3 regions of the Wukongibacter baidiensis genome follow, and region 1 is predicted to be linked to each of the others. Evidence: riboswitches for the same ligand, from Rfam matches in the RefSeq annotation. Region 1 holds a riboswitch; each other region holds the start of a gene.
What was found. A riboswitch is a leader RNA that binds a small molecule or an ion and turns the genes downstream of it on or off. The one in region 1 is predicted to bind S-adenosylmethionine.
Positions count from the first base shown of each region.

Region 1 (10,809 bases):
GCCAGTCCTATCTTTAGGTTTTGGCCTTCAAATAGCTTTATGACACTGTTTACAGTAGTTGTTTTTCCCGTTCCCGGTCCACCAGTTATTACAGTAACTCCATTTGAGAACGCCTCTTTAACTGCATCCCTTTGATTCGCTGCTAAAGCAATGTCTCCATCCTTTTCAATATTTCTTATTTCTTCTTCTAAGTCTATATTTGGATTTTCAAAGCTTGTCCCTGCTAACTCTATTAGCTTTTTACATGCTCCCGTCTCCGCATAAAAAAATGCCATTGGAAATACGGCTATCTTATCATCAACGTTTTCTTGATGAATCTCTCCATTTATAGTTAAAGTGATAATTCCATCCTCTATCATACTAGCGTCTAAACCCAAAATTTCGCAGGTTCTATCGATTAACGCTTCCTTAACGCCATAAGTATGACCCTCAAGATTATACTGAGTCAAGGCATACTTTATACCGCACATAATCCTATAGGGTGATTTTGGATCAATCCCCATCCTTTTAGCAATTGTATCGGCCATTTTAAAACCTATTCCAGAAATATCATCGGCTAATCTATAGGGGTTTTCCCTTAGGTTTTCTATGGTTTTATCTCCATATTTCTTAAATATCTTAACTGCATAGGCTGTTGATACACCGAACTGTCCTAAAAAAACCATAACTTCCTTAATCTCTCTCTGCTCCTCAAAGGCTTCAGCAATATCCTTAGCCTTCTTATCGCCTATACCATTTACTTCGGTCAGCCTATCAGGATGATATTGAATAATATCTAATGCATCTTTCCCAAACCTTTCTACTATACGCTCGGCCATCTTTTCCCCAATTCCCTTGAGCAAACCCGATGAAAGATAGCTTTTAATTCCCTCTAGAGTTTCCGGTGGAATTTGCTTGCTATTTACTACCTGCAATTGTTCACCATATATAGGATGAACTGTAATACTTCCGCTAAAAGACATAGTCTCGCCAACATTTATAATAGGTATATATCCTACCACTACTACATCTTCTTTCCCTGTATCTATACTAGCTACTACATAGCCATTATCTTCATTTCTAAATATAATTTCCTTCACAACACCGTTAATTTCCATAGACATAAAATCACCACATAATATTAGATAGTATTTTGCTCTTACTCCCTATTATAACATAATTAGGAATTCGAACTATCAAGGTTGCATTTTTTACATTTTTTTCTTGTTTTAGCATATTTATATATGTTTTTTTATTTTTGAAATTGGAATAATAATACTTGAAACAAGTTAAGGGATGAATATTTATTTAAATATCCCTAAAAAGGAGAGATAAGTTATGGATAGAGTAGCTCTTGTACTAGTAATAATAGGAGCTCTTAACTGGCTATTAGTGGGTCTCTTTGGTTATGACCTAGTAGCCGCATTATTAGGAGGTTCCGGAGCTATATCAGCAGGTCAAGCATCAGGAATAAGTCGAATTGTATATGGTGTTGTTGGTATAGCAGGCGCATATGCAATAAGCTTCCTCTTTAAAAACAGGGAAGTAAGAGACTAATATTTAGCTTAAAAGTATCAATCAAAACATAGTGTCATAATTTTAGATAATCAATTTGATATTGTCAAGCAATAAGAAAGACGGCATCCTTGCCGTCTTTCTTAATCTTTAGGCTCTTAACAAAGGGCCGATTATTATTCTCCAAGTCCTTCTTTTCTAAGTATTTCAGCTTTATCAGTCTTTTCCCATGGTAAATCTATGTCTGTTCTTCCAAAGTGTCCATATGCAGCTGTTTGTCTATATATAGGTCTTCTTAAATCTAAATCCTTTATAATAGCAGCTGGTCTTAAATCAAAGTGCTTCTTAACAAGCTCAACTAATTTTTCTTCAGATACCTTTCCAGTTCCGAAAGTTTCAACTAATATAGAAACTGGCTGAGCAACACCGATAGCGTAAGCAAGCTCTAATTCACATTTATCAGCAAGACCTGCAGCAACAATATTTTTTGCAACGTATCTTGCAGCATAAGCAGCTGATCTATCAACCTTAGTTGGATCTTTTCCTGAGAAAGCTCCACCACCGTGTCTAGAGTATCCTCCGTAAGTATCAACAATAATCTTTCTTCCTGTTAATCCTGCATCACCTTGAGGTCCACCTATAACAAATCTACCAGTAGGATTGATTAAGTATCTTGTGTTTTCATCTAATAATTCATGTGGTACTATTTTATTTACTACATTTTCGATCAAGTCTTTTTCTATTTGCTCACGACTAACCTCTGGTCCATGTTGAGTAGATATAACGATAGTATCAACTCTAACAGGCTTATTGTCCTGATATTCTACTGTAACCTGAGTTTTACCATCTGGACGAAGATACTTTAAAGTTCCATTTTTTCTTACTTCTGAAAGTCTTCTAGCAAGCTTATGGGAAAGAGCGATTGGTAGAGGCATTAATTCTGGAGTTTCATTACAAGCAAAACCAAACATAATCCCTTGGTCTCCAGCACCGATAGCTTCAATCTCATCATTCATTTCACCAGCTTTGCTCTCTAATGCTTCATCTACTCCCATAGCTATATCAGGAGACTGCTCATCTATAGAAGTAAGTACTGCACAAGTATCAGAGTCAAATCCATATTTAGCTCTAGTGTATCCAATCTCTTCAATAGTTTTTCTTACGATCTTTGGTATATCTACATAACAAGTAGTAGAAATTTCACCAGCCACTAATACTAATCCTGTTGTAACAGAAGTTTCGCATGCTACACGGGCATTAGGGTCCTTTGCAAATATAGCATCTAGGATTGAATCTGAAACTTGGTCACAAATCTTATCTGGATGCCCTTCTGTAACAGATTCTGATGTAAATAATCTTTTCAATTCCTTTTCCTCCTTGTGTATAGAGTTCTTAGTAAAACTCAATTTATACACACACAAATACTCAGCATTTTTAGGAGTTTTTAGGATGTATAAATCAATAGCTTTACTTGAATCTCTGTTTAATTCATATTAAAATAATTTTTTGTTGTTATTTGAATATTTTTATCAAGATAATATTACTTTTTTAGTATGCCCTCAATTAATCATTTTACATATAATGGGCACTAAAAAACCTCTTCCGCAAGAAGAGGTTTTAATCACAGATTCCTCATCTTCCAGAATATCATATTCCGTAGGACTTAGCACCGTATACATTGTACCGGTTGCTGGACTTCATAGGGCCTATTCCCTCCGTCGCTCTTGATAAGGTGAAGCAAGTTATTCAATTTGACATAAAAATAGTACCATATATATATATTCTAGTCAACATATTTCTACAAAAATATTTTTATATTACTATTTTTTTTGTTATTTGAGCAAATTGCATAATTACCATCTAAAAAAATTTTCTACTATATATAGTCTTAAACTCCCTAGAGCTTTACCTCATTTATTATGCAATTCTGCCAAGTTAGAATTATGCAGTTTCCTCACTTAAGTACTATCTATTCAAAACCTACAGGCTTAAACTTACTCATCTACATATTTCTAGCTGCAAAATAGCTTAAAAATGTTATTATAGATGCCGCTATAGTATTCCCCATGAGTATTGCAAAAAATGCATGCTTGATTCTAAGATTAAATAAAGCTGCAGCTACAGACCCAGTCCAGACACCAGTTGATGGTAACGGTATGGCAACAAAAAGAACTAATCCAAATATACTATATTTCTTTATGTTTCTAGCCTTTCTCTCTACTCTTTTGATAAGCCATTTTTCAAATTTCTCTATCATCAAAATGTTTCTCAAACTAGCGAAAAAAGGTTTTAAAAAGAATAGCAAAAAAGGTACAGGAATCATACTACCTCCTATGCATAATAAAGCTGCATGTAAAGGATTCATCCCCCTCGATATAGCATAGGGAATGGCCCCCCTTAATTCTATTATTGGAAGACTGGAAATCACTAGTATTTTCAATTCTCCCGACAGAAAATCCCATAGGTTCACCTTTTATCACCCACTATATATAGACCTGTGTTTGTATAATTGACATTTTATACAAAGTTATTACATTAAATAGTGCACTTTTTTATCTGTTCGATTTATAACTTCTATATAGTTAACATATAACCCCTAAAGATAAGACCTTCCAACATCTATAGAATATCATAACGAGTAGATCTGTGCTACTTTATATAGTTTAAATTCCCATCTCAAGAAATACATATTGTAACACATATTTAATTATTTTTTAATTATGTTAAGCTTTGTTATTAAAGTATAATTATTGTATGGAAAACTAATAGAAGCTTTGCTGATAACAATAAACAATTAGCTATCAAAATAACATGTACAATATTATTTCTTATTCTCACAAAATAAGTTTTATGACTAAATTTTTATACATTACATAAATGAGGGATTAGATTGAGAAAAATTTTAGGCTGCATTAAGAAGGCCGTTATAGACTTTGATATGATTCAGGATGGAGATGTTATAGGTGTTGGAGTTTCTGGAGGGAAGGATAGTGTTGCACTCTTATATGCCCTTAAGCTTTTCCAGAACTTTTCACCGGTGAAGTATGATCTCAAAGCCCTTACATTAACACTTGGCTTTGAAAATTTTGATCTAACTCCTATTAAAAAGATGTGTGATGAACTAAATATAGAATACATAATAAAACCTACAGAAATCGGAAGGATAGTATTCGAAGAGAGAAAGGAGAAAAATCCCTGTTCTCTGTGCTCTAGATTTAAAAGGGCTGCCCTTCATAGCCTTTGTAAGGAAAATTCAGTAACTAAATTGGCCCTTGGTCATCATATGGATGATGCAATTGAGACTTTGTTTCTAAGTATGTTTTATGAGGGTAGAATTCACACATTTAACCCCGTGACCTATCTTAGTAGGAAGGATCTTACAATGATAAGACCTCTGATTTATGCTGAAGAAAAAGAAATAATAAAGGCAGTCAGAAGACATAATCTACCTGAAGTAAAGAGTCTCTGCCCTGCTGATGGCAATACCAAAAGGGAATACATGAAGCAATCCCTTATGAAATTTTATAAAGATATACCCCATGCAAAGCAAAATCTATTGAACGCATTAAAGAACAAAAAACAGTTAAATATCTGGGAAATAAAGGAGGATAAATAAGTTGAACTTGAAAAAGAGCCTTATTAAACTATTGACTACAGCTTTGATTTTTAATACCGTTATTACCTTTTCCTTTGCTGACTTTGTTGAGATCCATGAAGAAAGATCCTCAGAAAATATATCTAGGGGTGTAGTTTACGAAAAAATATCAAGGTTTACCAATAGAGGTTGGTTAAATATGAATATCCTCAGAATTGACCTTGATGATAAATATACTTCTTTAGATGTAATAACAAGTGAAACTGGAATGTCAGGCAGAGATGCTTTAACGGGTCTTGCTTCTAAGAATAAATCTGCTAGTAGGATTATAGGAGCTGTTAATGGAGATTTTTACGATACAAAAGAGTTTTCAACAATTGGCCCCATAGTTAGGGATGGCGACCTTGTTACATCATCCAAAAACAGTCCTGACTTTGCTACCTTTAATATAGATAATGATGGCAAAGCCTTTATAGATTATTGGGCTGGAAATACTCAAAAACTTATGAATTTAGATAATGATTACATATTAGATATTAACCATAAGAATAAATCTTATGTTAATAACGGTGTTATTCTCTTAGATAAATCATGGGGAAAACTTTCCTTTGGTAAAGAGAAACATGAAAACATAGTAGAGCTGATTATTATTAAAGATAAGATAAAGGAAATTCGAGATAATCTTGAGGCCATAGAGATTCCTGAAGATGGATATATTATAGCCGCTGCCGGTACCACAAAGGAGCATATACTGAATAACTTTTCAGTTGGTGATAGGGTTTTAGTAGATGTTTCAAGTACACCTGACTTCAAAGAACTTGCATTAGCTATGGGTGGAGGAGCTGAAATACTAAAAGATGGAAGCATTCCCGATGAATTCTCCCTTAACATTTCTGGAAGTCATCCAAGAACTGCCATCGGTATTAGCCAAGATAAAAAAGAGGTTATCATGGTAACAATTGATGGCCGAAATGCATCTTATCCCGGTGTAACGCAAAAAGAACTAGCCGAAATTCTTCTTGAGCTTGGAGCTTATAATGGAATCAATCTTGATGGTGGTGGTTCCACAGAAATGATTGTAAAATCTTCAGGTGACATGGAGCTAGATATAGTAAATCATCCCTCTGGTGGTTATGAACGACGTATTATGAATGGTCTTGCCGTTCTAAACAATGGTCCAGAATCCTCACTAAAGGGCATAAAACTAGATACCTCCGATAATAATATTTTTATTGATACGTCAAGGGAACTTTTTATAAAGGGATACGATAAAAATTATAATCCTGTTGAAATAGATCCAACTGAAGCTGAATGGAGTATTGAAGGAATAGAAGGAAGGTTTGTTGAGAATAAATTTATTCCTCAGAGTGTCGGAAAGGGAACTATAACAGCATCCTATAGAGGAAAAACTGCTTCTATTGAAGTAAAAGCTCTTGATAATCCAATAGAACTAAAAATATCTCCATCGAAGATATATGTAGAGTCTGGAAAGCAAGTACCTATATCCGTAATCGCTACTAACGATGAAGGATATGAAGCAAGAATAGACTCAAGTGCTTTAATTTGGTCAATTCCAGACAATATGGGGAAAATAAAAGATAACACATTTATAAGTACCGATAAAGTGAGCAACGATCTAATAAAGGCATCTTTCTATGATCTTAATGCTTATATACATGTTTCAACTGGTCTTTTGAGTACTGTTTTAGAAGACTTTGAGAGCTTGAATGGGAGCTTCCTGCCTTATCCTAATGAAGTTGCAGGAGACCTTGAATTATCATCTAAAGAGAAGTCCGGTGACTCTTCTGTTAAATTAAGCTATGATTTCAGCAATGCAAATGATACTAAGGCTGCCTATATTGTCTTTGATAATGATGGTATCCCTATGGAAGAGAGACCTGAAAAGCTAGGAATGTGGGTATATGGTAACAAGGGAAATAGTCATTGGCTTAGAGGAAAGCTAACGGATTCAAATGGAAATTCCTTCAGTCTGACTTTTGAAAGATATGTTGACTGGGAAGGGTGGAAGTTTGTAGAGGCATCTGTTCCTTCTGGAGCTGTAGCGCCTTTAAAACTAGAAAGATTGTATTTGGTTGAAATAGAGCCTGGCTACAAAGACTCTGGATATATTTACATCGACGATTTGACAGCCTTCTATAAATCAAAGATCAATAAGGAAATTCCAAAGGATACTGTTGTTTACTCTGATACAAGAAATGTTTCTGTGGATCTAAAAAATGAAAATTCCTTTAGATTTTTAGCCCACGGTGGAATCTCAGATATGGATACATTGTTAGACAACCTTGTTGTAAATAAACTTTCCAATGTTTCCAATGATGTGGACTTAAGTCTATTTACAAATCAACTGGATGATAAATTGAAAGAAAAGTTATCAAAGGATTATATGGTTGTGGCTTCTGGCTATTCCCATACTAAATTTAAGAATAGCTCATTTATAAAGCTTAATAACAATAACAATGGTAGTATCAGAGCAACTGACTACAATCAATGGACTTGGTTACTTAATACACTTAAAACAATAGACTCCGACAGCCTTTTTGTTACATTGCCAAAGCCTTTAAGCTTCAAAGATAAGCTTGAAGAAAAACTATTCCTTGATACCCTTAAAAACCTCAAGGAAGACAAAAATATAGATGTTTGGATATTTACGGGTGGAAACGATAAGAATTTTGAAGTTGAAGCTACCGATGGTATAAGGATAGTCAAATTAAAAACCTATCCTACTCACAACAAATTCGATTATAAGCAGCTTAAATACATGATATTTACAGTAAACGATGGTCATGTAACCTATGAGATAAAGGATATGTATGAGAAATAGCGGCTAGCTACTAGCTCTAATTTAAGTCAATTCTATTAGGTCTACAAAAATTTATTAGCTAAAAATTTCTGGGAACGGTTAAACCGTTCCCTTAGTTATTTCCTATAACTCTTCTCTTTTTAATCTTTTCCTAGCAGCTAGCAGCAAGTAGCTAGAAGCTCATCCCTACTTCACCATTTCATTCAAGATCATTAATTGCTCATCAAATAGATTTTCGCTTAACAGCGTATAAATCATTTCTTCCTTTTTTTCTCTAGAAATTTTTAAAAGCTTCTTAAGTTTATCAGTATTATACTTGCCCATGCTCTCTAATATGTACCTTATCTCTTCCTTCTCAAATATTTCTAGTTTTCCTACTTCCTTATTGCTGTAAAATTTAATAAATTCATCTAATGTTTGATTATCTACTTCATGGAATACTTCATCATTTCTAGCGGCTTCGCTTTTAAAACTTGTTACAAAGTTTGATAGCTGAAGATACTTCTCATTGCCAAGCATCCCATCGCTATCTGGATGTAAATACATGATTGCCTTTGTTGTAGTAAAGGTTACTACAATCACTAGTATAAGATATATTTTTCTTTTGATAATTCCACCTCCAAATCTCTAGTTATTATTTTTATCTTATTTAGTATTCTCGTCAAAAATATTTTTTTCTATTCCTTTAAAAGAATTAACCTCTGTGTGTAATTTTGTTGAAATCAATAGAATATTGTCATATAATTTAATTAGTGCATATCATTAATTATAAACATCTTAAGAGAAAGATAAATTCCTCTGTTGTAATAATAAATGGTTGTTAATTTTTTTAGGGATAAAGTTATTTATATATATGGAAAGAGGTTTTATTATGGACAAAAAAAGCAGCTTAAGTACTAGAATAGAAAAACTTAGGGATGAGATATCAGAGAAAATAGATGGAAATTTACATAATATGACCATTGATGAGCTTGTAAGCAAAAGCAATGAGCTTAATAAATTAATTGTTGAATATCATAAATTGATAAATACAAATAATGATTAGATGTATTTTCTTGCATATTTTCAAACTTTCTATGAATAATCTGGGTTAAAACATATAACCCCCTCATATATATCATATGAGGGGGTGTTTTTTCTTTTGAGCATAAAAAAAAATCTTGACCCAATAACTAAGGCTAAAATCCACTACAAGGACAAATATGCCATTAATATTCTATCAGAAAATTTATCTAAACGACTCAGTAAGGATGCCATAATAGTATGCATTGGTACCGACCGATGTATTGGAGATGCCTTAGGCCCTTTAGTTGGAACCTTACTTACAAGGGGACAATATAAATATCCCGTTTATGGAACATTAAAGAATCCAATACATGCCGTTAACCTTAAAGAAGAAATGAAAAAAATAAATAGTAAACATAGAAATTCAGATATAATCGCCGTAGATGCCTGTCTTGGTGAAGAAAAATATATAGGTAGTATTCAAATAAGACATAGTCCAATTTTTCCAGGCAAAGGTGTCGGTAAAAATCTCCCCTCCGTTGGGGATATTTCAATAGTTGGTATAGTAGATAAGTTTACCTTTGATGATTTTTTTCCTATTCATAACATCAGACTCAGTTTAGTAATGGAAATGGCTGAAGTAATTGGTAAAAGTCTATTGAGGGCTGCTAACTACGAATAGAGCAAATTGCATAATTCTATCTTAAACAACTTACTGTATAGAGTTGCAAGTAAATCTTAATTTATACATATCAAAATATCCGATGCTTCTTGGGATTTTTGATGTGTATAAATTAAAGTTTTGACTGGAATCTCTATACAATATATAGTTTTAAAATTTCTTAAGCCATACCACCAAAATATGCTCTATTTTAAATACTTAAATTAGGGATGATATTCGCATATGCAATTCTGCCAAGTTAAAATTGTGCAATTTCCTTAGTTAACATTACTATAAGTGGTATCGTAAATACAGAGAAAAGTGTTGATAAAAATACTATCTTAGATGTTAGGTGATAATCGTTATTAAACCGAGACGCCATTATTGCTGCATTAGCAGCTGCAGGCATTGCAGTTATTATTACAGGAATAGATACTAAGTATCCACTAAAGCCTAAAGCCTTTAACACACTCATCACTAAAATCGGCAAAATTAATAATCTAATAGCACACACTATAAAAGTTTTAGTTTCTGTAAATATCTCAGAAAACTTAACATCAGCAAGTATGGAACCAATAAATATCATAGCCAGGGGAGTCGTAAGACTTCCCATTATATCTAGGGTCTTATATATGGTATAAGGTAATTCAATTGAAAATAGAAACAGCATAAATCCAATAATAACTGCAACCATTCCTGGATTTATAAATTTCTTTATATACCTTATCTTACTATTACTACTTTCTTGGCCTTCACCCTTATTGTTTCTAGTTAAAAAATATACTCCAATAGTCCAAGTCAAAATATTAAAAGAAATATTATACAGGGCAGCATAAAAAACCCCTATATCACCCATCAATGCTTTAGTTACTGGATATCCCATGTAGCCAACATTTGAGAAGGTTATGACGTATTGATATACATCCCTAGTCTTTCCGCTAACCTTCATAATATTAGTTACAAAAAAAGAAAAGGCTATGACAAAAGAATATACACAGGCCGATATAATAATTAACTTTCCACTTTCAATCAAGACATCGGGCTCAAATGAAAAATTCATAGCTTTTATTATAAATGCAGGTAATGCTACATTCATAACTAGATTGCTTATATCTTTATTCATATCATTCGATATTACCTTAAGCTTCTTTATGATATATCCTACAATAATCAATAAAAATAAAATAATTACCTGCTCTAGTGCTGCCATATCCTATCCCCTTATTCCTCATC
Region 1 is NZ_CP138202.1:4,270,119-4,280,927, reverse strand. Features, by position in the region: gene recD2 (SF1B family DNA helicase RecD2) at 1-1,103, opposite strand, end outside; gene R9X47_RS19255 (DUF378 domain-containing protein) at 1,318-1,536, shown strand; gene metK (methionine adenosyltransferase) at 1,671-2,858, opposite strand; SAM riboswitch class I at 3,124-3,228, opposite strand; gene R9X47_RS19245 (COG2426 family protein) at 3,497-3,964, opposite strand; gene R9X47_RS19240 (tRNA 2-thiocytidine biosynthesis TtcA family protein) at 4,385-5,110, shown strand; gene R9X47_RS19235 (phosphodiester glycosidase family protein) at 5,112-7,931, shown strand; gene R9X47_RS19230 (hypothetical protein) at 8,097-8,456, opposite strand; gene R9X47_RS19225 (aspartyl-phosphate phosphatase Spo0E family protein) at 8,782-8,955, shown strand; gene yyaC (spore protease YyaC) at 9,079-9,597, shown strand; gene R9X47_RS19215 (AEC family transporter) at 9,836-10,786, opposite strand; gene R9X47_RS19210 (hypothetical protein) at 10,798-10,809, opposite strand, start outside.

Region 2 (10,809 bases), 210 kb from region 1:
AAATATTTGCTAGGACTACACCTAAACAGAAATATAGAATTGTAAAAGCCCTTAAAAGATGCGGCCATGTAGTTGCAATGACTGGAGATGGTGTTAACGACGCTCCTGCAATCAAGGAAGCTGATATCGGTATCGCCATGGGTAAAAATGGCAGTGATATTGCAAGAGATGTAGCTTGTATAACCCTTGTGGATGACAATTTTTCAACAATAGTAGCTGCAATCGAGGAAGGTAGGAGCGTAACAAGCAATGTAAGAAATACCATGAAGTATCTCTTTTCAGGAGCAATAGGAGAGATGTCTTCTATATTCCTATCCTTTGCCTTTGGTTTACCGGCTCCACTAATTGCAATACAGATGATCTGGATTAACTTGGTTTCTGAAACCTTGCTAGGCTCTTCACTGGCTGTGGAGCCGCCTTCGGAAGATGTCATGAACTATCCTCCTTCTGATAAGGATGCTCCATTCATAGATAAATCCTTAAAAAGAGGTATCATAAGAAGAGGCGCAGGTATAGGTATTAGTACATTTGGTATATATGCCGGCTCTATGCTTTTCGGCTTAGGAGTAAGTAAAGCCAGAACATTAGCTTTTACCAATTTTATTTGTAGTCAGGTTGCAAATGTTTATAACTGTAGGAGTAATAAAAAAGCATTTGCAAATAAATACATGACTAAAATGGTTCTATCATCGGTAGCTCTTCTTCTCGGGATAATTTACATTCCATTTTTCAACTCACTGTTTGGTACAGTACCATTAGGCCTCTTAAGCTGGGGAGCTGTATTAGGGTCAACAGTACTAAGTAGTATTTAAATTTAGTAATTTCACGCAAAAGCATATTTTCAGCTTGACACAGGGTGTATCAAAATGATTGAAGTTCAAGGTTTTGGAATTCATCATTTTGATACACTCTTTTTTTATCCAAATCAAAATATAATATTCTTTACAATTCATATTGATTATCATTATCATTTGTTTGTTATTATGTTCAAACTTCCTCTGACTTATTCATGTATCTTAGAATATTTATAAAAGTTTTTAAAAGGAGGTACGTCGTAATAACAAATTTCTGCGTTATTACGATACACCTCCTTAGTCATACTTTTATTTTTTCCTGTAAGCCTCAGAATAGTGATTATACAATTTTTCAGCCAAACCAAGTATGTACTTATTATGAAGACTTCTTTCATCATGAGGAATGCTGTTAACAATTGTCTCCATTATCTTAGTTGGTTTTTGACTCAAAAGATGTATTTCATCTCCAAGCATCAATGCTGCTTGAATATCATGTGTTACGAAAAAAACTGTTCTATTATCAAGCTTCCATAGACCTATAAAATCATGAATCAAATTCATTTTCAGCTCAAAGTCAAGAGACTTAAATGGCTCGTCCATAAGTAATATATCTGAAGTATATGCAAAGGCCCTAGCAATCGCTACCCTTTGCTTCATTCCTCCACTTAAATTATCTGGATAATAGTTTTTGTATTCCCATAATCCAACCATTTCGAGATATTTTCTAATCTTTTCCTGTCTTTCTTCATAGGTCATTTTATCCTTTAATATAAAGTCAATATTCCCTTCTACGGTTTTCCATCTTAGCAGTCTTGGTTCTTGAAATAGGTAGCTGATAGTCTTACCTTCCAATCCCAATACTTCGCCTTCTTCCGGTTCAATCATTCCCGATAGAATATTAAGCAGGGTTGTTTTACCACAACCCGATGGCCCTAATATAGATATAACCTTGCTATCCTTTATATCCATATTAAAATCCTTTAGAACAATAAGGTCTCCAAAGCTTTTATGAAGATTTCTTATAATGTATCCCATAGATTTCACTTCCATTTTACTATTCTTTTTTCTACAGACCTTAGTAAATAATCAAACAGTGCGGATATTGATATTACTATAATCGTCCAAGCAAATATTCCAGATGTATTTAACGCAATCTTTTCTATCAAAAAACTGTCTCCGATCGATTTTGGTGCTTGACTCCAGGCTTCTGCAGCTATAATTACCTTTAGATTCAAGCCAAGAGCCGAAGAAGCTCCTGCCATTATGTAGGGCAATATAGATGGCAGATATAGCTCATATAAAATTCTCACTCTATTAACTTTATATGCTTTAGCCATTTCAATTAGCTTTAAATCTACATTTCGAACCCCTTCTACTACGTTTGCATATATAATTGGAAATGTTACAAGAAAGCTTATTAAAATCGGTGCTTCTGATCCTAACCATAGCAACACCAATAGGACTATAGCCGTTGTTGGTGTTGCCTTTTTTATAATGATCAATGGCTTAAGCAAATAATATATAGGCCTAAACATTCCTGCCATGATTCCCATAGTTGTTCCTAATAAGAATGCTATGGAGAAGCTTAACAGGCATCTTCTCACGGTATTAAATACTATTTGCCCAAAGGTCTCTCCCTTTATAATAATAATTAAGCTATTTATCGTTTCCTTTGGTGTGGGAAGAATAAGCTCGTATCCAATAAAGTAGGATGATACTTTCCAAATTATTATTAAAACCAGGACTGATAATAACGTATATAGCCTATCTTTGGAAATATAATTCATCTTTCGGAAGCTCTCCTCCTATAGATTCAGCTGAAAAATCCACAAGTACCTTTAAGAATTCTTCTATGGCAGATCTAGCTTCAGATGCCTCTACGTATTTTAAGTTACTTCCCGGGATCGCCTTCTGTGCAAGGGCTGCCTTTAATCCTATCTCTAACTCTTCCACATACTTTCCTGCCTCCGCAGGATTTTCATTTACCCACGATATACTTTCTTCATACTTAGCTAAGAAGTTCTCAACTACTTCTGGATACTTCTCTATAACTTCATTTTTAACTATCAATGAAGATTGCGGATAACTACTATTTCCTGTTATCTTCTCCCACTCTTTTTGCATGTCCAAGACAACTTTAACATCTTTGTTCTTCATAAGCACCGCTGAAAGCATAGGCTCAGGCACTACTGCTATATTAGCTTTTCCAGTAACCATAAATCCAGCTAATTCCTGTGGTCCAGCTAAGTACTTAATAGTAACATCCTTTTCTGGATCTAATCCATTCTTAGTTAATAAATATCTAAGTAATATATCTGGAGTTAATCCTCTACCAATAGTATATATTTCCTTACCCTTAAGTTCTTCCCATCCTTTTACTTCTTCACTACTAGCAATATATAAAACTCCCCATACAGTAGATGCCGCAAGCTTGTATGGTACACCTTTATTATGTAATTTTGCTGCTAAATTAGTAGGTACAACCGCAAAGTCTACTTCTCCTTTTATAATCTGTGCAGCCATCACATCCGGTGATTTTACTGCCTCATAGGAGACTTCTACTTTTTCTCCTAAAGAAGGCTTTTCCTTAAACATTTTTACTAAGCTTATTGCTAGGGGTCCTCCCGGTGAAGATACCTTTAAAGATACCGGTTCTACTGCCTTAGGCTCCTCTTTCTGCTCTTCCTCATTTTTATCAGATTCAATATTTACTTCAGGTTTTGATTCTTCCTGAGCTGGTTTTTGAGTACAGCCTGTAAACATTACTGTGAATAATGTTAAGGCTAAAATTAATGCCATTACTCTCTTCATTCTTATCCTCTCCTTTAACTAGGTTTAACCTAGATTATTCGTGGAAATTTTGAAATGGTGCAAGTAGTTTTGATTTCTAAGGCTTTCATTAAATTTGAAGGCATACCAAAACGGTACGTCAAGAATTTAATGGATGTCTTAGAATCAAAAGGACGTAGCAGAATTTTAAACTTTCTATGGATAGTCTAGGTTTAACTACACTATTTTAACATATAGTTCTAATTTTCTATATATCTATTCTGTAAAAAGTCTTTTATGAGGATTCTTAAGTCAAGAAATTATATTTGTCCATAAATTTAATAGATCAATCATTTCCTATCGCATTATATTATAAAAAGAGTACTAGACGGATTAATAGCCTATCTAGTACTCTTTAGGGAAAGAAAACGTATATTATAGAACGCATATAAAAGATTTATTGCGATTTCTATCTACTATAAAACTCATTTTTCCAACACTTCCATAATTCATTTGCTGCTTCTACTAGCCGGGGATCAAATTGACTTCCTTTATTGGACTCAATCTCTTCTCTACATATATTCCAAGGGATCCCCTTCCTATAGGATCTTTCGGAGGTCATTGCATCAATGGAATCACATATTGCGATAATTCTAGATCCTAAGGGGATGTCTTCTTCCTTCAATCCAGAGGGATATCCTTTGCCATCCCACCTTTCATGATGATGAAGAACGAGCTTCGAAATTTTTCTAAGCTTGTCTGAACGCTTAAGGATATTACTACCAATTTCGGGATGTCTTTTAATAGCCTTCCATTCACTACTAGTTAGTTTACCTTTTTTATTTAATATCTTATCAGGAATACCAATTTTCCCAATATCATGAAGATGGGCAGCTATATGTATAATCTCAAGTTCTTCTCCCTTAAGTCCAATCTCTTTAGCAAGCTGGTATGACATATCACCAACTCTCATAGAGTGTCCCCTAGTATATAAATCCTTTGCTTCTAATGCCCCTACTAGACATTCAATTATATCGTGATATAGTCCAAAATCATCCGATATATCTCCAAGACAATGAATCATATTAGCCTCCATTAAAAAAGCAATACGAGGTACAAAGTACGTATTCTAGAAAGGTCTATATTCGTACATTGTACCCTATGCATAAATATCATATTCTAAGTTTTGCTAGAAAATTGATATCTATATAGAACGCACTTATAAATCTACATTTTGATTTCTTGAATAGCCAACGTTTCAAGGCTTTTTAAGGAAGCAAAATGCAAAAGATTTATTGCGATTTCTATAAACCCAACTATATAGAGTTCATATAACAGAACTTAACTTATACATATCAAAATGCTCTATGTTTCTGAGAGTTTATGACGTTCATAAATTAATAGTTCTACTTGAGTCTCTATATTATTTTTTATCTATAAGACTTAAGCTTTTGCTAAGCTATCTCCTAGGTCCTTGCATTTTTCTACGCCATCATCGTCAGGAGTCAAGTGGATAATTAAACCTTCATCAACAATGTTTGCACCATAGCCCTTCATTCTCTCTTCCCAGTCTCTCATCCATTCACCATCACCCCAGTCATATGAACCGAAAAGAGCTACTTTTTTTCCGGTAAAATCTATATCCTTCAATGACTCAATGAATGGCTCCATAAGGCCTTCTTCTAAAACCTCTGCTCCCATAGAAGGGCAACCAAATGCTAAAAGTTCAGAGTTTACTACCATGTCTTTGTTTGCATCTTCAACTTTAACTACATCAACAGGATTTCCTACATCTTTTACTCCCTCAGAAATTGCATTAGCCATCATTTCAGTATTACCAGTACCACTCCAGTAGATTATAGTTACTTTTTTCATTGATATTGCCTCCTACATATATATTTTTTTGCTATATTATTTATAGCTTTATTACTTACAATAAATCAAATTGACACTAGAACTTTCTCTGGTTCATTAAACTCAAGCAACTTCCTTACTTTGTTTTTAGCTTCTATAAACTCATTAAGCCTTTTATCTGATAATCGTGGATCTCCATAAACTCTCCAGCCATTAACCTTAGTAAGCTTTAGTGATGGATGACCAATAAATCCTATAATGTCCTTTAGTGGATATCCTAGAAATACCCCTATCTCATGGGGAATATCTCCAGTAATCATCTTATCTATAATGATTTGCAAGTACTCATCTAAGCCATATTTTGAGGGATATCCCAAATTCTTTAGAAACCTCATATTTCTGTATTCTTGTAAACTTGTATCTAAACTTTTAGGATTATAAAACAATACCTTAATACTCCCACTTTTATTTTTAAACAATCTATATGTAACTCTTTTACATTTTCCCATATGTTTTTCTATGCTATCTATTTTTCTTAACAACTGTTTTTCATGTTTTGGAAAACTTAATAGTTCTGCCGGCTTAGAACCCATAAGTACAGGTCCTAGTATTTCAACAAGCCACCCAATGAAGTCATTATTTCTTTTATAGGCCAATATACAAGAATCAGAACACTTTGCCATAAGACTACCTCCTTTTCCAAATCAATTGATAACGATTATCATTATCACAGTTATATATTACCACATCTTTTTTCTCCTGTAAACAAATATTGTTAATTTTTTTTCACTCTATTTTTTGAGAGCTATATCTAAAAATCTAATTACATAAGGAAAATAGAATCGCCAAAAGTTCAAAGCACAAAGCCAACTAGATATGCTAATCTAATATACTTATAACTTTTTCTGACCCACCTTCCAAATATTTATTAAATAATTTGAATATTTATTATTGACATCTTGCTACAAAACTGATATTATAATATACAATTCAATATCAATACTTATCAAGAGAGACCGAGGGACTGGCCCTACGACGTCCGGCAACCTGAATTTTTATTCAAGGTGCTAAATCCAGCAGGTATTTGCCTGAAAGATAAGATGCTTAGAATTTAGACTTCTTGCAGATTATCTGCAGGAAGTTTTTTTAGTTAAAACATCTTTTCTAAGTTTTACAAAACTCAATATTTACACTTATCAAGAGAGACCGAGGGACTGGCCCTATGACGTCCGGCAACCTGAATTTTTATTCAAGGTGCTAAATCCAGCAGGTTTTTTACCTGAAAGATAAGATGCTTAGAATTTAAACTTCTTGCAGATTATCTGCAGGAAGTTTTTTTAGGTCATTTCTCGAAGAGAAACCTGACCAAAGCGAAGGGGTTCGATGCCCCTAGGTATTCAAAATAGAAATCAAAATAGGAGGAATTCAAATGTCAAAAAAACTAAACTTTGAAACTATTCAACTACACGGAGGGTATGAGCCTGATTCAAATACAAAGTCAAGGGCCGTACCAATTTACCAAACAACATCCTACGTATTTGATACACCTGAGGAGGCAGCAGATTTATTTGCATTGAAAAAGGCTGGAAATATCTATACCCGTATTACAAATCCAACTACAGATGTTCTTGAAAAAAGAATAGCTTTACTTGAGGGTGGAATAGGAGCAGTTGCAACCTCTTCTGGAATGGCTGCAATAAGTTATGCAATATTGAATATTGCATCATCTGGTGATGAAATAGTTGCTGCTTCTACCTTGTATGGAGGAACATATCAATTATTTGCAAATACCTTTAAGGATTTTGGTATAAAAGTAAACTTTATAAACCCAGATGATCCTTCAAATATCGAAAAAGCTATTAACGATAAAACTAAAGCAGTATATATTGAAACCATCGGGAACCCTGGAATAAATATATGTGATATTGAAAAAATCTCTGAGATAGCCCATGCAAATGATGTTCCTTTAATAGTCGATAATACCTTCGCAACTCCTTATTTATGCAAACCCTTTGAGTTTGGAGCAGATATCGTAGTATACTCAGCAACAAAATATATAGGCGGTAACGGAACCTCTATAGGTGGCTTGGTTATAGACTCCGGTAATTTCAATTGGGATAATGGCAAATTTCCAAAGCTTGTAGAGCCAGATAAAAGTTACAATGGAGTTTCCTATACTGAAGCATTTAAAGAAGCTGCATATATCGCTAGATTAAGAGTTGTTCTTCTAAGGGATTTAGGAGCTTGTATTTCTCCATTTAACTCATTCCTTCTTACTCTTGGTCTTGAAACTCTATCCCTAAGGGTAGAAAGACATATTGAAAATGCAAAAAAAATTGCTGAGTTTCTAAATGGGCATGAAAAAATTGACTGGGTTAACTATCCAGGCCTAGAAGATAACAAATATCATGAAATCTCTAAAAAATACCTTCCAAATGGAACAGGTGCCATTTTTACCTTTGGAGTAAAGGGAGGATACGAAGGAGGAAAGAAATTAATAAGCGCTCTAGAAATATTCTCTCATTTGGCCAATGTTGGTGATGCTAAATCCTTGATTATTCATCCTGCTTCCACTACTCATCAACAGCTTAGCGAAGAGCAGCAGAGGCAAAGTGGAGTTTCCCCCGAATTGATTAGGGTTTCAATAGGCATTGAAAATGCTGATGATTTAATAAATGATCTATCAAACGCACTTGAAAGAATATAAAATAAAGTCCTTAGTTTGGAGATTCAAGTAAAACTATTAATCTAACATGTTGTGAATAGAAGTCTGGTATTTCAACTGACTAAGGGATATGGATATTTCCTTTTAGTAATTTCAATGAATCAGTTTTCTCCTTTGAAGCATATAAAGAAACAGGTTCATTGCATGAACGAAAAGGAAATATCCATATCCCCGCCCGAGGAACTAGCTAAACGAGAAAGGAGAATTACTATGCCAATAGTTATACCTCAAAACCTTCCAGCCTTTGATGTATTGTCAAATGAAAATATCTTTGTTATGAACGAAAACCGTGCCATTCATCAAGATATCAGAGCATTAAAGATTGTTGTATTAAACTTAATGCCTACTAAAATAGAAACCGAGACTCAACTTCTCCGTCTACTAGGAAATGTTCCTCTGCAAATAGAGGTAGTATTCATCCATACCGAGTCCTATGAATCGAAGAATGTATCCAAGGATCATTTAAGTACCTTTTATAAGCATTTCAGTGATATTAAGGATCAAGAATTTGATGGCATGATAATAACTGGAGCTCCAGTTGAGCTCCTCCCCTTTGAAGAAGTTGCATATTGGAGTGAACTAAAGGAAATCATGGACTTTTCGATATCCAACGTTACATCTACCCTACATATTTGCTGGGGATCTCAGGCAGGTCTATATCACCATTACGGAGTTCCTAAGTATGTAGTTGATAAAAAGATTTCGGGAGTATTTCCTCATACTATCAATAACAATAAATTGAATCTCCTAAGAGGCTTTGATGATGTTTTCTATGTACCTCATTCACGATATACTGAAGTACGAAGAGAGGATATAGAAAAGGTTCCTGAGCTTGAAATTTTATCTGAGTCTAGCGATTCAGGAGTATATATTGTCGCTTCAAGGGATAGGAAACAAATATTTATAAGTGGGCATCCCGAATACGATGTTAATACCCTAAAAAATGAGTATTTGAGAGACATTTCTAAAGGAATTGATATAGAAGTTCCTAATAATTATTTTAAAAATGACGATCCAACAGCTGAGCCAGTTTCAAAATGGAGGAGTCATGCTAGTCTACTCTTTTCTAATTGGATTAATTATTATGTATATCAAAAAACCCCTTATATATTAAAGGGGCATTTAGAATAATCAGTATATCTATAAGCAACTTTGAGGTTCAATAAATCTCAAATACTAATGTTTTTATCTATAGGAGGGATATCTTATAAAGTATTCATCTTGTAAGATATCCCCTTCACATTATCTCCTATAATTATACATTCTTTTTCTAGATCTTATATTAGGAGCCATCATGCTTGCTACTAGTGAAGTAAGGGGGATTGTTGAAACTAGTCCAATACTTCCACATAATGATCTAATTATCTCAGTTGATAAAATCTCCATGCTTACTAGTCTACCCAATGGCATTTTCATGAAGTGAAATACTAATAGTATAGGCATAGCTCCTCCAACATAGGCTAAGATAAGGGTATTTACCATGGTTGCCATTATATCTCTACCTACCTTTAATCCTGAAGCAATTAGCCCTGCAAAGGTCATATTTGGATTCTGATCTTTGAGTTCAAAAATTACAGAGGTTATCGACATACTTACATCCATTACTACCCCTATGGCTCCTATTAGTACCCCACTCAGATAGAGCCCTCTGTAGTCTATAACTGTATTCATATATGTTATTAAAAAGTTTACCTCTTCACTAGCCAGTCCAGTTATTGAACATAGATCCGTAAATACCTTCGCCAAAATCCCAGCAATAATTGTTCCTCCTACGGTTCCGATTATCGCTACAAGGCTCTTTCTAGTAAATCCAGATATAAGAATAAAACTAATTAATATAATTATTATTGTACTTATTATTGCAACCATCATTGGATTGTGTCCATCAACAATCAAAGGTATCATGATTTTTACAATTACTAAGCCCGATATACCTAATGAGGTTACAGAAAGTATTCCCTTTATTCCACCGAAGATAATTATCACTACTAGAAATATAATTCCTAGTAACTTAAGGTGGTCTTCTCTAGATACATTAATAATATTTCCTTTTATTCTTCCATTCTGACCCGTACTTAACTTTATAAGAACCCGGCTTCCCTTTCTGAGTTCATAGCTATTTGATGAATATTCCACCGGTATATATTCTATATTTATACCCTTTCCTTTGTATTCACCCTCAAGTATCTTAACCTTTACAGATTTTGTTGTTACCCCTGACCTTGAGTATTCTTCTATCTTTAATACTTCAGCCTTTAATATATCTCCATTATTCTCTTCAGCATAGGCACCGCTTCCTAGAAATAGGAAAATTAAAATTAATAATACAATCCTTCTTCCCATGTTTGTCCCTCCTATTCATAATAATTATTATGAATAGGCTTATACAAATAGACCAAAACTTTTTAATAGAAAAAATAGGGATGTCTTAGAATGATTAATTCTGAGGCAATCCCTTTTCCATTTTCATATTTTATTTATGAAGTCTTTACACCATCAATATTTCTAAACACATTCTCAAATTTGTTTAATGCATCATCAATAACTTCATCGGTATCGGATAGGCTAGTATACAACCTGCTCCCAGCTAAGGTTACTATTCCCTCAGCCAAATAAGCTGCTCCCATTTCCTCCATCATATGCTTACGCTTCTTTACCTCTCCTAGG
Region 2 is NZ_CP138202.1:4,483,450-4,494,258, reverse strand. Features, by position in the region: gene R9X47_RS20225 (HAD-IC family P-type ATPase) at 1-812, shown strand, start outside; gene R9X47_RS20220 (ABC transporter ATP-binding protein) at 1,104-1,829, opposite strand; gene R9X47_RS20215 (ABC transporter permease) at 1,835-2,581, opposite strand; gene R9X47_RS20210 (ABC transporter substrate-binding protein) at 2,559-3,605, opposite strand; gene R9X47_RS20205 (HD-GYP domain-containing protein) at 4,033-4,647, opposite strand; gene R9X47_RS20200 (flavodoxin) at 5,007-5,438, opposite strand; gene R9X47_RS20195 (DUF3793 family protein) at 5,504-6,100, opposite strand; SAM riboswitch class I at 6,418-6,519, shown strand; SAM riboswitch class I at 6,608-6,710, shown strand; gene R9X47_RS20190 (O-acetylhomoserine aminocarboxypropyltransferase/cysteine synthase family protein) at 6,847-8,124, shown strand; gene metA (homoserine O-acetyltransferase MetA) at 8,353-9,273, shown strand; gene R9X47_RS20180 (YibE/F family protein) at 9,385-10,485, opposite strand; gene R9X47_RS20175 (aspartate aminotransferase family protein) at 10,620-10,809, opposite strand, start outside.
Region 2: it holds a riboswitch for S-adenosylmethionine, as region 1 does, so the genes downstream of both, R9X47_RS20190 (O-acetylhomoserine aminocarboxypropyltransferase/cysteine synthase family protein) here and metK (methionine adenosyltransferase) in region 1, are expected to answer to the same signal.

Region 3 (10,809 bases), 1.0 Mb from region 1:
CCATTGAAAGAGTTAATCTAAGAGAACACGGTGAGACCAGTGAAGATAGAATAGAAATTTTGGTTGGAATGGCGACCTGTGGGATATCTTCAGGCGCAAGGGAAACCTTAAATGCCCTAGTAGAAGAAGTAAAAAAAGAAAAGCTGGATAATGTTAAAGTTATTCCCGTGGGATGTATTGGATATTGCCATTCAGAGCCTACAGTACAGGTTAATATAGCTGGTAAGAAGCCAGTTTTATATGGAAATGTAAAGGGCGAAAAGAGAGTTCATCAAATTGTAGAAAAGCATATAAAGGGCGGAGAGCCAGTAGAGGATTTAGTTTTACATGTTGACTTTGAAAGAGCATAGAAAAGTTAGTAGTGAAGGAGGTTTAATATGACCAAATTTCGTACAAATATAATGGTCTGTAGTGGTACAGGCTGTGTGGCAAGTGAAAGTGAGAAAGTAATCAAAAATCTTAACCTTATTCTCAAGGCCCGTGGATATGATAAGGAAGCTCAAGTTGTAAAAACAGGATGCTTTGGATTTTGTGAGCAGGGACCAATTGTAAAGATAGAACCTGATAATGTTCTTTATGTTAGAGTTGGACCTAAGGATGCCAAGGACATAGTAGATGAACATATTGTCAAAGGAAGAAAGGTAGAGAGACTCTTATATGTTGAGCCTGAGAAAAAGAAAAAGGCATTTAAACAAGAGGATATGCCTTTCTATAAGAAGCAGCTGCGTATTGCTCTTAGAAATTGTGGATTGATAAATCCTGAAGATATCAATGAGTACATAGCACTTGGAGGGTATGAAGCCTTAGGTAAAGTGCTTACGGAAATGTCTCAAAATGAAGTTATAGACATGGTAAAGAAATCACAGCTTCGCGGCCGAGGTGGCGGAGGATTTCCTACGGGACTGAAATGGGAAATAACTAATAAGCAAGAAGGAGATACAAAGTTTATTATCTGTAACGCCGATGAAGGTGATCCAGGAGCCTTTATGGATAGAAGTATTCTAGAAGGTGATCCTCATAGAGTTCTAGAGGCCATGGCTATAGGAGGATATGCCATAGGAGCAGATAAGGGGATTATATATATAAGAGCAGAATATCCCCTTGCTATAGAAAGACTTAACATTGCATTAAAGCAAGCCCGTGAATTGGGACTCCTAGGAAAGAACATATTTGATACGGATTTCAGCTTTGATATAGATTTGAAATATGGTGCAGGAGCATTTGTGTGTGGAGAAGAAACTGCCCTTATAAATTCCTGTGAAGGAAAACGAGGAGAGCCGAATTATAAGCCTCCATATCCAGCGCAGGAAGGGTATTGGGGACATCCAACCTGTGTTAATAACGTTGAAACCTTTGCTAATATACCTCCAATTATACTAAAGGGGCCTGAGTGGTTTGCATCAATAGGAACTGAAACAAGTAAAGGAACAAAGGTATTTGCATTGGCAGGCAAGGTCAACAATGTTGGATTAGTGGAAGTTCCTATGGGAATAACCCTAAGAGAAATCATATTCGACGTAGGTGGAGGAATACAAGGTGGACACAAATTTAAAGCTGTACAGACCGGTGGACCATCGGGAGGAGTTATAACAGAGGAAGAACTGGACGTACCAATCGATTACGATAGTTTAGTAGGTATTGGATCAATGATGGGGTCCGGCGGTATGATAGTGATGGATGAAACCGACAATATGGTGAACATAGCAAAATTCTACCTAGAATTTACAATGGATGAATCCTGTGGAAGATGCACTCCATGTCGTATTGGTACTAAACGACTATATGAGATGCTAAATAAGATAAGCAGTGGTAAAGGAACCATGGCGGATATTGATGCAATGAAGCAATTATGCTACATGGTTAAGGATGGTTCTTTATGCGGTTTAGGTCAAACTGCACCGAATCCAATTATTAGTACAATGAAGCACTTCTGGGATGAATATATGGTTCTTATTAAAGACGTTGACCATCCTCAGGGAGAAGGCAAATATACTGCGAAAAATAAAGTGCAAAAGTCTTAGTTAGGAGTGAGGTGAAATTATGTCAGAAAGTACAAAAATGATTAACATGAAAATGAATGATCAAGAGATGACCGTGGCAGATGGGATAACTATCCTAGAGGCTGCTCAGGAAGCTGGAGTTAAAATTCCGACCCTATGTCATCTTGACCTACATGATCTGAAAATGGTAAACCAAACGGCTTCGTGCAGGGTATGCATGGTAGAACTTGTAGATGCAAGAAACAATAGAAATAAGCTCGTACCTTCCTGTGTAACAAAGGTAACCGATGGAATGGAGGTTAGAACCGATACACTGAGGTCAATTACGGCCCGTAGAATGGCAGTAGAACTTCTACTTTCAAACCATCCAAATGAATGCTTTACCTGCCCTAAAAACCTAGAATGTGAGCTTCAAGCCCTAGCGAAGGAGCTTGGAGTAAGGGAAATTAAATGGGAAGGGGAAAGGATGGATTATCCAAAGGACTTGTCAAGTGACGCAATAGTAAAGGATGCAAATAAATGTATATATTGTAGACGCTGTGAAACTATGTGTAATGAAGTCCAAACCTGCGGTATTCTGTCGGGTATAGGAAGAGGATTTGATGCCTTTGTTGGACCAGCCTTTAATATCCCAATGGTAGAATCATCATGTACATATTGTGGTCAGTGTGTTGCAGTGTGTCCGACGGCAGCCCTTACAGAAATCAATCATACCGATAAGGTTTGGGAGGCTTTAAATGATCCTGACAAGCATGTTGTTGTACAGACAGCTCCAGCTATTCGTGTTGCGATAGGAGAGCTTTTTGGTATGGAGCCAGGGACAATAGTTACTGGTCAGCTAGTAACAGCTTTAAGACGTATGGGCTTCGATGGAGTTTTTGATACGGATTTTGGAGCCGACCTAACAATAATAGAAGAGGCAAAAGAATTGATATACCGTATGGAAAATAATAAGACATTGCCTATGCTTACGAGCTGCTGTCCTGCATGGGTTAAGTTTATAGAGCATCAATTTCCAGAACTTCTAGAGATACCGTCTACCTGTAAATCGCCCCATATAATGTTTGGTACAATTGCTAAAACCTACTATGCAGAGAAAAATGATATTGACCCAGATAATATAGTTGTAGTTTCAATAATGCCTTGTATAGCTAAAAAGGCTGAAGCTAAACGTCCAGAGCTTACTAAGGATGAAAATGACAATGTAGATATCGTTGTTACAACCCGTGAACTGGGAGAGATGATCAAAGAAGCCGGAATAGATTTTAAAAACCTTCCAGAGGAGGATTTTGATAGACCACTGGGAGAAAGTACCGGAGCTTCAGTTATTTTTGGTACAACAGGTGGTGTAATCGAGGCGGCTATTCGTACAGCATATGAGTGGATCACAGGAGAAGAGCTTAAAGAAGTCGAATTCAATCAGCTTAGAGGTATTGAAGGACTCCGTGAAGGCAAGGTTAAAATAGGTGATAAGGAACTGACCATAGGTATTGCCAGTGGACTTGGAAATGCCCGCAGACTTCTTGAGGAAATTAGAGAAAACGATTCAAAGTACGATGCAATTGAAATCATGGCATGCCCAGGAGGCTGTATTGGCGGTGGAGGACAACCATACCACCATGGAAATGATGAGATTGTTAAGAAGCGCCAAGAGGCAATCTATAGAGAGGATAAAAGAAAGACCCTCAGAAAATCCCATGAAAATCCTGAAGTTATGAGGCTATACGAAGAATATCTTGGTGAACCATTCGGAGAAAAAGCTCATGAGCTTCTTCATACTCATTATGAGGAAAGAGAGAGGATTTAGAATATAGAGAATATACGTTAAGTAGGGACCTAGGTCTCTACTTAATGTATATACAACTACTAAATTTGCAAAAAATAATAACAAAAGAAAGGGGTAATGGACTTGGCAAAAAAAATGGGGTTATTACCAAAACTGATTGCGGGAATTATTCTCGGTATAATTGTAGGTCTAGTTTCTAGATCTGTGGAAGTCTATTTCGTAGTAAGGATATTAACCACATTCACTAGCATTTTTGGAAACTTCTTAGGATTTATCATTCCACTGATTATCATTGGATTTGTTGCTCCGGGTATTGCAGACCTAGGTAGAGGAGCTGGAAAGTTATTAGGGTTAACAGCACTTATTGCCTACGTTTCAACTATAATTGCTGGAACTACAGCATTTATTATAGGCAGCACAATATTACCGGGTGTGATTAAAGCTGGAGAAACAGCCGGTGAAGCAGGAATAGAGCTAGCACCATATTTTACTATTGAAATGCCACCGATGATGGGAGTAATGACTGCTTTAGTTACTGCATTTATTTTAGGACTTGGTATGGCAAATATAGAAGGAAAGACCTTGTTCGAAGCCCTAAGAGACTTTCAACATATAGTACAGGGTGTAATTAGAAGGGTATTGATTCCATTGATACCAATTCATATCTCAGGTATTTTTGCAAGATTAACTACTACAGGGGAAATATTTAAGACAATAAAGGCATTTTCATCGGTGTTTGCTTTAATAATAATTTTGCAAATATGTTATGTAATAATACAATACATAGTAGCATGGATGGTAAGCGGCAAGAACCCCGTTACATCAATAAAAAACATGCTTCCGGCATACTTTACAGCCCTAGGTACTCAATCCTCAGCGGCTACTATACCTGTGACTATTCAAAGTGCTCGTAAAAACCATATAACCGAAGATATTATTGATTTTGTCATCCCATTGGGAGCGACTATCCACTTGGCTGGGGATACCATTACCTTAGTGCTTGCGTCCATGGGAGTGATGCTGATAGCAGGAACAACTCCGACCTTTGGAACTATGCTTCCATTTATATTAATGCTTGGAGTAACAATGGTTGCTGCACCAGGAATACCCGGTGGTGGGGTATATGCAGCATTGGGCTTATTAGAAAATATGTTGATGTTTACCACTGGTCAGCAGGGTCTTATGATTGCTCTACATTTTGCCCAAGATAGCTTTGGGACAGCAACAAATGTGACTGGCGATGGTGCTATAGCAATAATGATTGATGAGATAGCGAAGAGAAAGAAGTAAGGGGCTGTCTCATAAAGATTTCTTATGAGTTCAGCCCAGGGTGTTTCAGAAATTCGCCATTCTGAGACACCCTCATTTATTAGAAAGCAGGAACTACGGCTCCCTTATATTGTTCTTCAATGAAATTTTTAACCTTTTCCGATTGTAAAGCCTCAACCAATTTCTTTATACTTTCATTCTCTTTATCATCGGGTCTAATAGTAAGTATATTTGCATATGGAGATTCACTTCCCTCGATTATTAATGCATCCTTTGAAGGATTAAGACCAGCTTCAAGAGCATAATTTGTATTGATAACAGATGCATCAACATCATCTAGAGTTCTAGGTAACTGAGCTGCATCGATAGGTTCAAATACTAAGTTCTTAGGATTTTCTATTATGTCATTATCAGTAGCTTCTAGGCCAGCATTTTCCTTGAGCTTAATATATCCCTTAGCTTCAAGAAGAATTAACGCTCTACCTTCATTAGTAGGATCGTTTGGAATAGAAATTACGGCTCCATCCCTTAATTCATCTACTGACTTGATTTTCTTTGAATACAGCCCAAGGGGCTCAACATGAACCTTAGCAGCACTAGCTAGCTGTATCTTGTGTTCCCTAGCAAAGGATTCCATGTAAGGTACGTGTTGAAAGAAGTTTGCATCTATTTCCTTCGCATCTAGAGCAAGGTTAGGTTTTACGTAATCAGTAAATTCAATTATTTCAAGGGTAATGCCCTTTTCTTCAAGCTTTGGCTTGATTAAATTTAAAATCTCAGAATGAGGTACCGGTGTTGCACCTACCTTTAGAACTACTTTATCATCCTTAGACTCATTATTTGCCGGTGCATTAGAAGAAGTACAACCAGCTAATGCAAGGGAAAGAATTAGTAAACCAATAGTAATTAATAAGATATTTTTTTTCATTAAATTTTCCTCCTTAACTTTTCTTCAGTGTTTTTGCTAAAAAATTTCCTGAGAACTGAGTAATTTGAACTATAGCAATAAGTACAATTACGGCAGCTATTAATACATCTGTTTTAAAACGATGATAGCCATATCTAATTGCTAAATCTCCTAGTCCACCTCCTCCGACTATTCCAGCTATAGCAGAATAACCTAAAATATTTATAAGTGTTATAGTAATACCAAGGACAAGGGATGACATTGCCTCTGGTAATAAAACCTTTAGAATAATTTGAAAGGGGGATGCACCCATTGCAATTGAAGCCTCTACTATTCCCCAATCAATTTCTCTTAAAGAAGTCTCGACTACCCTTGCGAAGAATGGTGTAGCCGCGACGACCAATGGAACAATAGCTGCTGTAGTTCCAATAGAAGTACCTACTATAAACCGAGTAAATGGGACAATTAAGATTATTAAGATTATTGCAGGCAGTGACCGTATAATATTAATTATTGTAGAAAGCACCTTATTTAGTGAAGGAAAAGGCATTATATGGTTTTTTTCTGTAACTACTAGGATTATGCCGAGGGGTAAACCAAGTAGTATTGTAAACAATGCCGATATTCCTATCATATAAAGTGTTTCAACAAGTGATGGGATAAGAAGTTCAAGTATATTATTCATTTGCAATCACCTCTGCTTTTACATTATTAGACTCAAGGTATGAAATAATAGTATTTAAATTATTTGATATATTATCAATACCTATAGTTAATTTACCTAAGGGTTGATCTTGAACATATTCTATTTGGCCCGACAAAATGTTTACATTAATATCAAACTCCCTTATTAAGCTTGATATAACAGGCTCCTTTGCACTTCCCTTTGTGAAGGAGAGATTCAAAGTCACACCCTTTATGAATTCTTTTGGTAAGTAATTATTACTCTCTACAAAGTGCTTCGTTATCTCGTTGCCAGGTTTTGAAAAGACATCCACGGTGTTTCCTGCTTCAATAACTCTTCCACCTTCTAATATCGTTACATAATCACATATTTCTTTAATTACATCCATTTCATGGGTAACGACAACCATTGTAATCCCTAAGGACTTATTTATATCTCTAAGTAAAGTTAGAATTTGCTTTGTGGTTTTAGGATCTAGGGCCGAAGTAGCTTCATCACATAGTAAAACATCTGGTTCGTTGGCTAGGGCCCTAGCTATACCTACTCGTTGTTTCTGTCCTCCGCTTAATTGAGATGGATAAACATTGGCTTTGTCAGAAAGCTCTACCAACTCGAGTAAAGATATAACTCTTTTTTTGATTTCGGCCTCAGGTATCTTAGCTAATCTCAATGGAAAAGCTATATTATCAAAAACGGTTTTACTTAATAAAAGATTAAATCCTTGAAAAATCATACCTATTCGCTTTCTTGCATTTCTGAGATCTTTGCTATTTAATGTTGTTAGATTTACTCCATTAATCAAAACTTCACCGGAAGTAGGTTCTTCAAGTCGGTTTACACATCTGATTAGAGAGGATTTACCTGCTCCACTCAGGCCAATTATTCCATGAATAGAACCTTTGTTGACTTCTAAGTTGATATTTTTTAAAGCTACTACTTCATTTTTATTCTTGCTATACACCTTTGTTAGATTACTAAGTTTAATCAATTGATTCACCTCACTAATAAAAGTTTGAGGACTGAGATGTTCACGTCTTGGTAAAACTTTTTTCCTATGAAATTACAGCAATAAAAAAACCTCTTTCGATAACGAAAGAGGTAATAGGCTTATAGTTAGTCTCATCTCTCGATACCGAAATATCGCTGGATTTAGCACCGATGCATAAAATGCCGGTTGCTGGGCTTCATAGGGCCAGTCCCTCCGCCGCTCTTGATAAGAGTTTCAGATATTTTGTTTTACGATATTTTAATAATATGATTTATATTATAAAGCAATGATAAGATTTGTCAATAGAGAATTTTCTATGTAAAATTTACCAAATATCAAATAATATTAAAATTTAAGTTTAATTTTCAATAACATATGGGTATTAATAAACTAATAGAAGATTATTATAGAGATTTCATTGAAAACTCTATATAGGAGGTTGTGTAGTGGATATTTATGAATTTGCTATGAATATGGAACTAGATGGAAAAAGATATTATGAAGAGCTGATGAATAGATCCCAGGATGAGGGGCTTAAAAAAATATTTGAAATGCTTGCAAAGGATGAAGATGATCACCATAGAATAATAAATGGCATGAAGGATGCTGAAGGAGAGAGTATCAAATCAAACACTTTAAAAAAGGCAAATAATATATTTGCTGAAATGCTTTCCTCAGATAAGAAAATTGATCTAACGGCTCCTGCTATAGAAGCCTATAGACATGCTTACAACATGGAAGATAAAAGCATGAAATTATATGAAGAACACTATCATAAGGCTGAGGATGAAAGAGAAAGAATGATATTTAAAAAACTTGCAGAAGAAGAGAAGAAACATAAATTAGTTATGGAAAATATTTTAAATTTTGTAGGTAAGCTTGAAAAAAAGAAAGCGGTAGAGCCTTTAAAGTTTATATCAGAATGTAAAGGATGTAAGTGTTTAAGATAAAAATTTAAAGGGCGGCGTGCGATGCATCCAAATTATAAATTCATAGATGGTAGAATGACATGTTCAAATTTCAAGTGAAGAGGTCATTTCTAAGATATGGGGCAAAGTTCTAAAGAACAATGCCTATTTTATTGTATATAGAAAATCACAATGTAGATTTATAAGGAGGTTATCTCTTTAAACTTATTCATATATATATTATAATCTTGAATTGAAAAGAAGATTTATAAATGGGTTCTATATAGGAAAAAATATCTTTATAAATACTTATTAGGAGAGAATTTATGGATAATATACTAAGTTTAATAGATAGCGTAGTAGGTGAGGAAAAGCTTATACAGGGAGTATTAAGCAATGTTAGGAAAAAGAGCGAAAAGACCTTTAACAAAGTTTCAGTAAAACCCGTAATTATTAAAAATCAATTTATGATTCAGTTTACATATCACTATGATAAGAAAGTAACCCATAACAACCTTGATTCCTATGAAGCAATATCAGAGCTAAATAATCTGATTAAATCATATTTTAGGCAAGCAAATATATATACAATAGATGCAGACTATCAGATATTAGTAAGTAAAAAAGGGAAGGAAAAGGTACTTAAAAAGTCTCCAACAAAGGAAAAAGTAGATCTAAGTCATAATCGAAAGAAAAATTATATACTTCCAGAAAATGAACCTTGTGAATTTTTAATCAAGCTTGGGGTTATGAATAAGGATGGAAAGATTCTATCTCAAAAATATGACAAATTTAAGCAGCTAAATAGATTCTTAGAGATGGTCTCAGATTGTATACCTCATTTAAATAAAGAGCGTACTATAAATATAATCGATTTTGGCTGTGGAAAATCGTATCTTACCTTTGCTTTATACTATTATCTTGTGGATAAACTAGACTTGGATGTTAATATAATAGGACTTGACCTTAAAGAAGATGTAATAGAGTTTTGTAATAAAATAGCTAGTGAGCTAGGCTATAATAAACTGAAATTTATACATGGAGATATAAAGGGTTTTGAAGGAACCCAGAAGGCTGACATGGTAGTTTCACTTCATGCCTGTGATACAGCTACCGATGACGCCCTTATCAAAGCGGTGAATTGGGAAGCAGATGTAATCCTTTCAGTTCCTTGCTGTCAGCATGAGATGTTTAACAAAATTCATAACCCCGTAATGAAACCTATGGAGAAGCATGGAATCATTAAGGAAAAGCTTTCAAGTCTTATTACCGATAGCATCAGGGGAAATGTTCTTGAAATAATGGGATATTCTGTACAGATGCTGGAGTTTATAGATATGGAACATACACCGAAAAACATTCTTATAAGGGCCTTTAATAAAGGTAAATACAATGAAGAGTCTATAAAGCAATATAAAGAGTTTAAAAAGTTTTGGAATATAGACCCCTACCTTGAAAAAGCTATGGGTGAGGAAATGAGGAAAAGAATAAGCTTCTAGCTACTAGGATTTAGTCGAAACTATTAGGTTTTAGCTTGATAAGAGATTGAACTAAAACTATTTAAAAAGATATATTTATGCCATATATAAATTACGAAAAATCTATTACATTCCGAAGATTTAACATCCCCAAAAACGTTGGATGTCAAATCTCCAGAATGTAAGATGTTTATCGTATTATATATAGATGAAAACGTGACTAGGGGACTGACCCATCTGACATACAATCTTTTTAGTGTGTCTGGGGGTCTGTCCCCTTGTCATGTTTTCCAAACTTAAAGGAAAAACCCTTAAGCTGTATATCAAACTTTTAATGTTTACTTTGCTTCTAAACCTTTCTTATAGTATCCTTCCATAATATCCTTTGGAACCATACTCCCACCGGTTGCCCAAGCAATGTGAGTAGCATTCTTCATCTTTTCTTCTAGATTGCAATCCTTAAAATATTTCTGCCCTAAGCTATCCTTAAATAACTTAACAGCACCTGGAACACCTGCCAGAGCTGATGGTTCTAGGTAAATTTTTTCCGTATCAAATAACTTACTTAAAAGCATATATAGAGTGCTATCTTCTATGGTATAACAGCCACTAAGGAGATTTTCCAAGGTTTTACCTACAAAGCCGGAGGCACGACCTACGGCTAAGCCATCGGCAGCTGTGATATTATCAATTCCAAAATCTTGAACACATACCTTGTCATGGAGTTCGGTCATCATGCCAATAAGCATACAAGGTGAGTGGGTAGGTTCCGCAAAGAAACAATGTAC
Region 3 is NZ_CP138202.1:3,238,850-3,249,658, reverse strand. Features, by position in the region: gene R9X47_RS14675 ((2Fe-2S) ferredoxin domain-containing protein) at 1-350, shown strand, start outside; gene nuoF (NADH-quinone oxidoreductase subunit NuoF) at 378-2,021, shown strand; gene R9X47_RS14665 (NADH-dependent [FeFe] hydrogenase, group A6) at 2,041-3,807, shown strand; gene R9X47_RS14660 (dicarboxylate/amino acid:cation symporter) at 3,922-5,076, shown strand; gene R9X47_RS14655 (MetQ/NlpA family ABC transporter substrate-binding protein) at 5,156-5,983, opposite strand; gene R9X47_RS14650 (methionine ABC transporter permease) at 5,997-6,647, opposite strand; gene R9X47_RS14645 (methionine ABC transporter ATP-binding protein) at 6,640-7,635, opposite strand; SAM riboswitch class I at 7,764-7,867, opposite strand; gene R9X47_RS14640 (ferritin-like domain-containing protein) at 8,082-8,585, shown strand; gene R9X47_RS14635 (class I SAM-dependent methyltransferase) at 8,870-10,042, shown strand; gene R9X47_RS14630 (D-serine ammonia-lyase) at 10,360-10,809, opposite strand, start outside.
Region 3: it holds a riboswitch for S-adenosylmethionine, as region 1 does, so the genes downstream of both, R9X47_RS14645 (methionine ABC transporter ATP-binding protein) here and metK (methionine adenosyltransferase) in region 1, are expected to answer to the same signal.